DNA from 2 places in the Streptomyces sp. f51 genome. Region 1 is predicted to be linked to the other one. Evidence: riboswitches for the same ligand, from Rfam matches in the RefSeq annotation. Region 1 holds a riboswitch; the other holds the start of a gene.
The links. Region 1 has a riboswitch for glycine ahead of gcvT (glycine cleavage system aminomethyltransferase GcvT). Riboswitches for the same ligand answer to the same signal wherever they lie in the genome.

Region 1 (4,409 bases):
CGACCACGTTGAACTGCTTGCCGGAGAAGTTCAGCCGCATCCCGTGGGTCAGGTGGCCGCCGTGCGCCAGGTCCAGGCCGAGGATGGTGTCGCCGGGCTGGGCCAGCGCGAACAGCGCAGCCTGGTTGGCGGAGGCGCCCGAGTGGGGCTGCACGTTGGCGTACTCGGCGCCGAACAGGTCCTTGACCCGGTCGATGGCGATCTGCTCGGCCACGTCGACGTGCTCGCAGCCGCCGTAGTAGCGGCGGCCCGGGTAGCCCTCGGCGTACTTGTTGGTCAGGACCGAGCCCTGGGCCTCCATGACCGCGACCGGAGCGAAGTTCTCCGACGCGATCATCTCCAGGGTGGACTGCTGGCGGTGCAGCTCGGCGTCGACGGCGGCGGCGACGTCCGGGTCGAGCTCGTGGAGAGGGGTGTTCATAAGCGACATGCGGGTGACTCCTCAGCCGGCCGTGAAGGCGGTGTACTCGTCGGCGGACATCAGGTCCTCGGGCTCGTCCGCGACGCGCACCTTGAACAGCCAACCGCCCTCGAAGGGAGCGGAGTTGACCAGGGCCGGGTCGTCCACGACGTCCTGGTTGGCCTCGACGACCTCACCGTTCACCGGGGAGTACAGGTCGCTGACCGACTTGGTCGACTCCAGCTCGCCGCAGGACTCGCCCGCGGTCACCGTGTCACCGACCTCCGGGAGCTGGGCGTAGACCACATCGCCGAGCGCGCTGGCCGCGAACTCGGTGATGCCGACCGTCGCGACGCCGTCCTCGGCGACGGACAGCCACTCGTGCTCCTTGCTGTAACGCAGCTGCTGGGGGTTGCTCATGGCCTGAATTCTCCTGTACGCGGTGGAGTGCTGATGGAGGGAAGCGTGGGTGACCGGGCGGATGTGCCCAGGGTCACGTCCGGGGCCCGGGGAGGGGCGCCCGTCAGGACCGGCGCCCGCGGGCATCCGTGTCGTGTCCGGTGCGGACCGGTGTCACTTCTGCCGCTTGTAGAACGGCAGGGCCACGACCTCGTACGGTTCGTGGCTGCCCCGGATGTCCACGCCCACACCGGCGGTGCCCGGCGCGGCGTGCGCGGCGTCGACGTACGCCATGGCGATCGGCTTCCCCAGCGTGGGCGAGGGGGCGCCGGAGGTGATCTCACCGATCACCTCGCCGCCGGCGCCGACCTGGTAGCCGGCGCGCGGCACCCGGCGTCCCTCGGCGATCAGACCCACGAGGACCCGCGGCGGGTTCTGCTCGGCACGGGCGGCGGCCTCCTCGAGCGCCGAGCGCCCCACGAAGTCGCCGTCCTTCTCGAACTTCACGACCCGGCCGAGACCGGCGTCGAAGGGGGTCAGCGAGGTGGTCAGCTCGTGCCCGTACAGCGGCATGCCGGCCTCCAGGCGCAGCGTGTCGCGGCAGGACAGACCGCAGGGGACGAGACCGGCGGGGGTGCCCGCGTCGGTCAGCGCCTGCCAGACCTTCTCGGCGCCGGCGGGGGCGACGAACAGCTCGAAGCCGTCCTCGCCCGTGTAGCCGGTGCGGGCGATCAGGGCCGGGACACCGGCCACCGTGCCCGGCAGGCCCGCGTAGTACTTCAGGCCGTCCAGGTCCGCGTCGGTGACCGCCTTGAGGATGCCGGGGGACTCGGGGCCCTGCACGGCGATCAGCGCGTAGGCGTCACGGTCGTCGCGCACGACGGCGTCGAAACCGGCGGCGCGCTCGGTCAGCGCGTCCAGCACCACCTGGGCGTTGGAGGCGTTGGCGACGACCATGTACTCGTGCTCGGCCAGGCGGTAGACGATCAGGTCGTCCAGGATGCCGCCGTCCTCCTGGCAGATCATGGTGTAGCGGGCGCGGCCGACGCCGACGGTGGCGATGTTGCCGACCAGCGCGTGGTTCAGGAGAGCCGCCGCCTGCGGGCCGGTGACGGTGATCTCGCCCATGTGGGAGAGGTCGAAGAGGCCGGCCTTCGTACGGACGGCGACGTGCTCGTCGCGCTCCGAGCCGTAGCGCAGGGGCATGTCCCAGCCCGCGAAGTCGGTCATGGTCGCGCCGAGCGAACGATGCAGGGCATCGAGCGCGGTGTGGCGGGGTGCGTTGCTGCTCATCGGTCTGGCTCCCAAGGCATGACGGCGAGGTCGTTCCTCCCCATCTGTCATCGGAACCTGAGAGGTTCATCAGGACCCCACGAAACGGTGGTCCTGACTTGCACCTTGGGTGGAGCCACGGTGAGCGGCCCGCTTTTCAGATGTGCCTCGCCCGCGCGGTAACGGGGCCTGAGAGATTCAAGGGAGGGACTTGCTCCTTCGGCGCCCGGGTACACGTACCCAGGACTCTCCCGCGCGGATTCAAGCGGCCGGTATGCAGTTGGCGCGGCCATCATCGCACGCGTTCCCCGATCACGGCAGCCCGCCATCTGTGACACGGCTGTGGCGGTCCGTGCACGGAAAGGAGAAGCGCCGGGCATTACCTTCTCTTTACACTCGGGGGAGATGGAACTCCATGTCCGAGGAGATGGACTCCATGTCCAAGGGGAGGACGGCCACGGTGGACAGGACCACGGCGTACGCGACGACCTCGGGTCTCGCCCTGCCCGAGCAGCCCGGCGCACCGGCCCGGGGGGCCCGCGGACCGCGCCCGGCGGCCGTCGTACGGGATCTGCGCGACCGGGTCGGACGCAGTCCGCACGGGCTGCGCTTCGGCGAGCGCGACCTCGTCGTGGTCACCGGACTGCCCGGCAGCGGCAAGTCGACGCTGATGCGGCGGGCGGTGCGGGGCACGCGCGTCGACTCGCAGGACACCCGCGACCGCTGGGACGGCCGGATGGCCGGACTGCTGCCGTACGCCGTCTACCGCCCCCTGGTCCGCCTCGCGCACTACGCCGGTCTGCGCCGGGCCCTGCGCACGGGCGGCGGACTCGTCGTGCACGACTGCGGTACGCAGGCCTGGGTGCGCCGCTGGCTGGCCCGCGAGGCCAGGCGCCGAGGCGGGGCGCTGCACCTGCTGCTGCTCGACGTCACGCCCGGCACCGCCCTGGAGGGCCAGCGCGAGCGCGGCCGGGGCGTCTCGCGCTACGCCTTCGCCCGTCATCGCGGCGCGCTCGCCCGGCTGCTGAGCGCCGCCGAGCGGGGGGACCTGCCCGAGGGCTGCGGTTCGGCGGTGCTGATCGACCGGCACGCGGCGGACGTGCTGCGCAGGATCGACTTCGGCGGCTGACCGGCGGCGGTGGCCCGTGGGCCCGATGCGCCGGACAGGCCCTAACCTTTCCAGCCGGAACAGTGGTTCGAAGCGGGCGGTGGACAGATGGATTTCCCGGCACAGGCGCACCCCCAGCCGCACGGCGGCTGGCCCGGCAACGAGCTGGAGGAGGTGTTGTCCTCCTCCCTCGGCGTGCCCGCGGGGCCCTCGGCGGCGGCTCGCATCGTCGAGGTGCTCGGCCGCAGCTTCGTCTGGGTGCCGCTGCCGAACGGCGGCGGCCCGCAGAGCGGCGCGCTCGACCTGCCCACGATGGACCTCGGGGGCCAGGTGTACGTCCCCGTCTTCAGCTCCGAGGAGCAGTTCCGCCAGGTCGTCGGCAGCCACATGTCGTTCACGATCGCGCCCGCCGTGGAGTTCGCCCGCGGACTTCCGCCGCAGGTGGGCATCGCGGTGAACCCGGACGGCGTGGTCGGCGTGCCGCTGCCGCCGCCAGCCGTCGCCGAACTGTGCCGGGCCGGGCGGACCGAGCTGGACGGGTCGGCCGGCGGGGGCCGGGTGCGGCTCTTCGAGCCCGACTGGCAGGACGACCCGATGGACTTCCTGGCGGCGGCCTCCGCGGAGTTCGCCGCGACCGGCGTCGTCCTGAGCGCCCGCCGCTGTCTGGCCAGCATCGAGGGCGACGAACCCGTCATGTTCGTCGGCGTCGAGCTGTCGACGTGGGAGGGCGACGTCCGGGCCCTGCCGCTGGACGCCCTGGGCCGCGCCCTCGGCCGGGTTCCGGTGAACATTCCGGTGAACCTGGTCCTGCTCGACGTGACGCAGGACCCGGTCGGTGACTGGATGCGGGCCCAGGTGCGCCCCTTCTACCAGCACGGTCACTGAGCGGCGGCCGCCCGGAGGACGCCGGGCGGGGGCGTCCGCCCGCGGCACGGGGGCCGGGCCGGCCCGCACGGCGGTTTCCGGCTCTCTCCCGCTTCCCCCGGCGGAGCACGATCGCCGCATAAGCTGGTTTCATGGCCTGGACGAGGCGTTGACGCACATCGGTGACCGGTGCCTCGGGCGTAAGGGATGAGTTCGTCGTGAATTGTTCGCGAAGGGGCGGTTGAGGGTGAGCGCGTCGGGCACGGCCGCGGCCGGGCAGGTCGAGCACATGCTGCGCCAGGTGACGCCCGGGCGTTACGACGCCTACGAGGCGCTCCTTCGCGCGCTCGCGACCCCGTCCTCCGG
Region 2 (4,409 bases), 4.4 Mb from region 1:
CCGGTGACCTCGGCGAGCTGGTCCTCCAGCTCGTGGATCAGCGTCAGATAGCCCTGGGCCTGCTCGGCGGGGACGAACGGGTGCAGCTGCCCGAACTCGGGCCAGGTGACCGGCTCCATCTCGGTGGTCGCGTTGAGCTTCATGGTGCAGGAGCCCAGCGGGATCATGCCGCGGTCGAGCGCGTAGTCGCGGTCGGAGAGCTTGCGCAGGTAGCGCAGCATCGCCGTCTCGGAGCGGTGGTCGTGGAACACGGGGTGCGTCAGGTACGCGTCCGTGCGCAGCAGCGCGTCCGGCAGGGTGTCCTCGGCGCTCGCGTCCAGCGCCTCGACGTCACCCTCGACACCGAACGCGCTCCACACGGCGGCGAGCTGCTCGCGCGTGGTCGTCTCGTCGCACGAGATCGACACCCGGTCGGCGTCGACGGGGTGGAGGTTGACGCCGTTCGCGCGGGCGGCGGCGACGACCTCGGCGGCCCGGCCCGGGACCCGCACGGTGAGGGTGTCGAAGTACGCGCCGTGCACGAGCTCGACACCGCCGGCGGTGAGTCCGGCGGCCAGGACCGTGGCGTAGCGGTGGGTACGCCGGGCGATGGTCCGCAGGCCCTCGGGGCCGTGGTAGACGGCGTACATGCCCGCCATGACGGCGAGCAGCACCTGGGCGGTGCAGATGTTGCTGGTCGCCTTCTCGCGGCGGATGTGCTGCTCACGCGTCTGGAGGGCGAGGCGGTACGCCTTGTGGCCGTCGGCGTCCACGGACACGCCGACCAGGCGGCCGGGAAGGCTGCGCGCGAAGTTCTCGCGGACCGCCATGTAACCGGCGTGCGGGCCGCCGAAGCCCATCGGCACGCCGAAGCGCTGGGTCGTGCCGACCGCGATGTCCGCGCCGAGCTCGCCCGGCGAGGTCAGCAGGGTCAGCGCGAGCAGGTCGGCCGCCACGGTGACGACGGCGCCCAGCTCGTGGGCCTGCTCGACGAGCGGCTTGATGTCGCGTACGGCACCGGAGGCGCCCGGGTACTGGACGAGCACGCCGTTGATCTCACGCCCGGCGAGGTCGGCCGGGATGCCGTCGGTGAGGTCGGCGACGACGATCTCGACACCGGTCGGTTCGGCACGGGTCTCTATGACCGCGATGGTCTGCGGCAGCGCGTCCGCGTCGACCAGGAACAGGCCCTTCTTGTTCTTGCCCATGCGGCGGGACAGCGCCATGGCCTCGGCGGCGGCGGTGCCCTCGTCCAGGAGGGAGGCGCCGGAGGTCGGCAACCCGGTCAGCTCGGCGACGACCGTCTGGAAGTTCAGCAGCGCCTCAAGGCGGCCCTGCGAGATCTCCGGCTGGTACGGCGTGTACGCGGTGTACCAGGCCGGGTTCTCCATGACGTTGCGCAGGATCACCGGCGGCGTGAAGGTGCCGTAGTACCCGAGGCCGATCATCGAACCGAGCACCTGGTTCCGGTCCGCGAGGGAGCGGAGCTCGGCCAGGACCTCGGCCTCGGTGCGGGCGGCCGGCAGCTTCAGGGCCTCGGCGTTCTTGATCACATCCGGCACCGCGGCGGCGGTCAGCTCGTCGAGCGAGCCGTAGCCGACCTGCGCGAGCATCTTGGCCCGTGCTTCGGAGTCGGGTCCGATGTGGCGCTGCTCGAAGGGGATTCCCTGTTCGAGCTCGGAGAGCGGAATGCGAGGGGCGGTCATGGCGGAGGCCTCCTGGTCTGACGCGACCTTCGAGGGGCACCCCGGCACGGGTACCCCGACGGCCTCCCCCTCTGTCATCTCAACCTGAGAGTTTCACCGGATGGTCCCGTGGACGATCCGGCTTTCACCGTCGGTGAGGGCGGGGGCCATCGACACCCGCCCTGCTTTCCAGAGTGACCTCGTCCGTGCGGTACGTGAGCCTGAGAGATTCCGGGGAGGAGTTGCTCCTTCGGCGCCTCCGACGAAATCCGGAGGACTCTCCCGCACGGGATCAGCAGCCGCTTGCCAGCCTACCAGCGAGGACAAGACGACAGCCTTCGAGTGGCCGCCTTCACAGATGTGCTCTTTTGTAGTACTTACGGATGAGTTTGCGACCACTGGAGGGACCGTGCAGACCGACATCGATCCGCGCAACCTGATCGGCCGCAAGGCGTTCGACAGCAACGGCACCAAGATCGGCACGATCGACGAGGTCTACCTCGACGACGCGACCGGTGTCCCGGAGTGGGCGGCCATACGCACCGGGCTGTTCAGCAGGGACGCCTTCGTGCCCCTGGAGCCCAGCGAGCTCGTCGAGGGGACCCTGCGCATCCCCTTCGACCGGGCCCTGATCAAGGATGCCCCCGACTTCGGTGTCGGGCGCCACCTCTCACCCGAACAGGAACTCCAGCTCTACCACCACTACGGCCTCGACGTGGCGTCCCCACCGCCGCCGGACCGCGACTTCGGCCGCCTCGCGGGCTCGGAGGACACCTGACCCCCAGGCCCGGGGCTCGACGCCCCGCCCTCCGGCACCGGCCCCCCGGGGCCCGGCACCCCGCGTACTGACGCGGGCGGCCCGGGACGGGACACCCCGCGGTCCGACACCGGCGGCCCGAGGTGTCGCTTTCCGGCGTCCGACGCCGACGGCCCGGGCTTCGATGCCGACAGTCCGGGCTTCGACGGTGACGGCACAGGGCCGGGTGCCCCGGCCTCCGACGTCACCGGCCCGGGATCGAACCCGGGGTCCGTCCGCGGCGCGTCGGCGTCCTCGGGTCTTCGTTCCACCAGGGGCAGCGGGTCGGCGGGCTCCAGCCCCGGATCGTCCGTCCGGAACGTCCGCACCCGGCCGGGCCCGGAGTACGGCGTCTCGAACCGCACGGTGACCCGCCCCAGCCCGCTCCCCTGCACCCAGCCGTGCCCGAACTCGGCATGGCGGACATCGTGCCCGGAGGGCCACCGCCGCTCCACGGGCGCCGCCTCCCCGGCCACGGCCACCTCCACCGGTTCGTCCGCCGTGTGCTCCTCGGCCGCGGGCTCCCCCTCGGCGGCGGCCGCCTGAGCCTGGGCGAACAGGTCCTCCTGGGTGTAGTCGGCGAGCCCGGAGACACCGACACCCAGCAGACGGACGCCACCCGTCGTGTCCACGCCCTCCAGCAGCCGGGCGGCGGCCTCCCGGACGACGCCGGGGTCGTCCGTGGGCCCCCGCAGCGTCTCGGACCGGGTCAGCGTCGAGAAGTCGTACCTGCGCACCTTCAGCACGATGGTCCGGCCCGAGAGACCGGCCCCGCGCAGCCGCCGCACACACCGGTCCGCGAGCCGCTGCACCTCGAGCTCCACCCGGACCCGGTCGTGGATGTCCACGTCGTACGTGTCCTCGACCGAGACCGACTTGGTCTCCCGCTCGGCCACCACGGGCCGCTCGTCGTGGGCCAGCGCCATAGCGAACAGCGCGTGCCCGTGCGCCTTCCCCAGCAGCCGTACGAGCTCGTCCTCGCCCGCCTCGGCCAGCTCCTCGACGGTGGTGATGCCGGCCCGGCGCAGATGGTCGCCGGTGGCCGGCCCCACTCCCGGCAGCGTCCGCACCGTCATCGGCCCCAGCAGCGCCCGCTCGGTGCCCGGCTCGATCAGCACGAGACCGTCGGGCTTGGCCTGCTCCGAGGCGATCTTCGCCAGCATCTTGGACGCGGCGAGCCCCACCGACCCCGTGAGCCCCGTGACGGCCCGGATGTCCGCGCGCAGCTTCGCGCCCGCCAGCAGCGCCGACGCCTCGTCCCACGCCGTCCCGCCCGCCTCCAGGTCCACGAAGGCCTCGTCCAGGCTCAACGGCTCCACCAGCGGCGACAGAGCCCGCAGCAGCCCCATCACCTGCTCGCTCACCTCGCGGTACAGCCCGAAGCGCGGCACGAGATAGGCGGCGTTCGGGGCGCGCCTGCGGGCCTGTGCCATGGGCATCGCCGAGTTCACCCCGAAGACGCGTGCCTCGTACGAGGCGGTGGCGACGACTCCACGGGGTCCGAGACCACCCACCACGACGGCCTTCCCGCGCAGGCTCGGCTTGGACGCCTGCTCCGCCGAGGCGAAGAAGGCATCCATGTCGAGATGCAGGATCGTGGGCGCGGTTCTCACATCTCCGATGCTGCCCTACGCCACTGACAATGCCCCGGCGGCCCGGGGCATCGCGTCATCGGAGGCCGCTCACACCGCGCGGTTGCGGCGCCGCGCCAGTTCGTCGGCGGGGTGATGCGCGAGCAGCGTCTCCCCGGTGTCCACACGCTCTCCGTGCAACTGGGACAGAGCGCCCTCGACGTCCCGCCAGACCACTCCCACGGCGATGCCGAAGATGCCCTGGCCGCCCTGGAGCAGCGCGTGGACCTCGTCCGGGGAGGTGCACTCGTAGACCGTCGCGCCGTCGCTCATGAGCGTCATGCGCTCCAGGTCCTGGAAGCCGCGCTCCCTCAGGTG

Region 2: another riboswitch for glycine. It lies ahead of gcvP (aminomethyl-transferring glycine dehydrogenase); the one in region 1 lies ahead of gcvT (glycine cleavage system aminomethyltransferase GcvT).

Annotation. Positions count from the first base shown of each region.
Region 1 covers NZ_CP149798.1:5,284,213-5,288,621, forward strand. Annotated here, with positions in the region: gene glyA (serine hydroxymethyltransferase) at 1-430, opposite strand, end outside; gene gcvH (glycine cleavage system protein GcvH) at 443-820, opposite strand; gene gcvT (glycine cleavage system aminomethyltransferase GcvT) at 974-2,092, opposite strand; glycine riboswitch at 2,239-2,335, opposite strand; gene WJM95_RS23165 (AAA family ATPase) at 2,487-3,200, shown strand; gene WJM95_RS23170 (enhanced serine sensitivity protein SseB) at 3,288-4,064, shown strand; gene WJM95_RS23175 (enhanced serine sensitivity protein SseB C-terminal domain-containing protein) at 4,291-4,409, shown strand, end outside.
Region 2 covers NZ_CP149798.1:890,637-895,045, forward strand. Annotated here, with positions in the region: gene gcvP (aminomethyl-transferring glycine dehydrogenase) at 1-1,685, opposite strand, end outside; glycine riboswitch at 1,864-1,959, opposite strand; gene WJM95_RS04015 (PRC-barrel domain-containing protein) at 2,074-2,442, shown strand; partial or broken gene WJM95_RS04020 (DNA polymerase IV) at 2,712-4,073, opposite strand; gene WJM95_RS04025 (MerR family transcriptional regulator) at 4,143-4,409, opposite strand, start outside.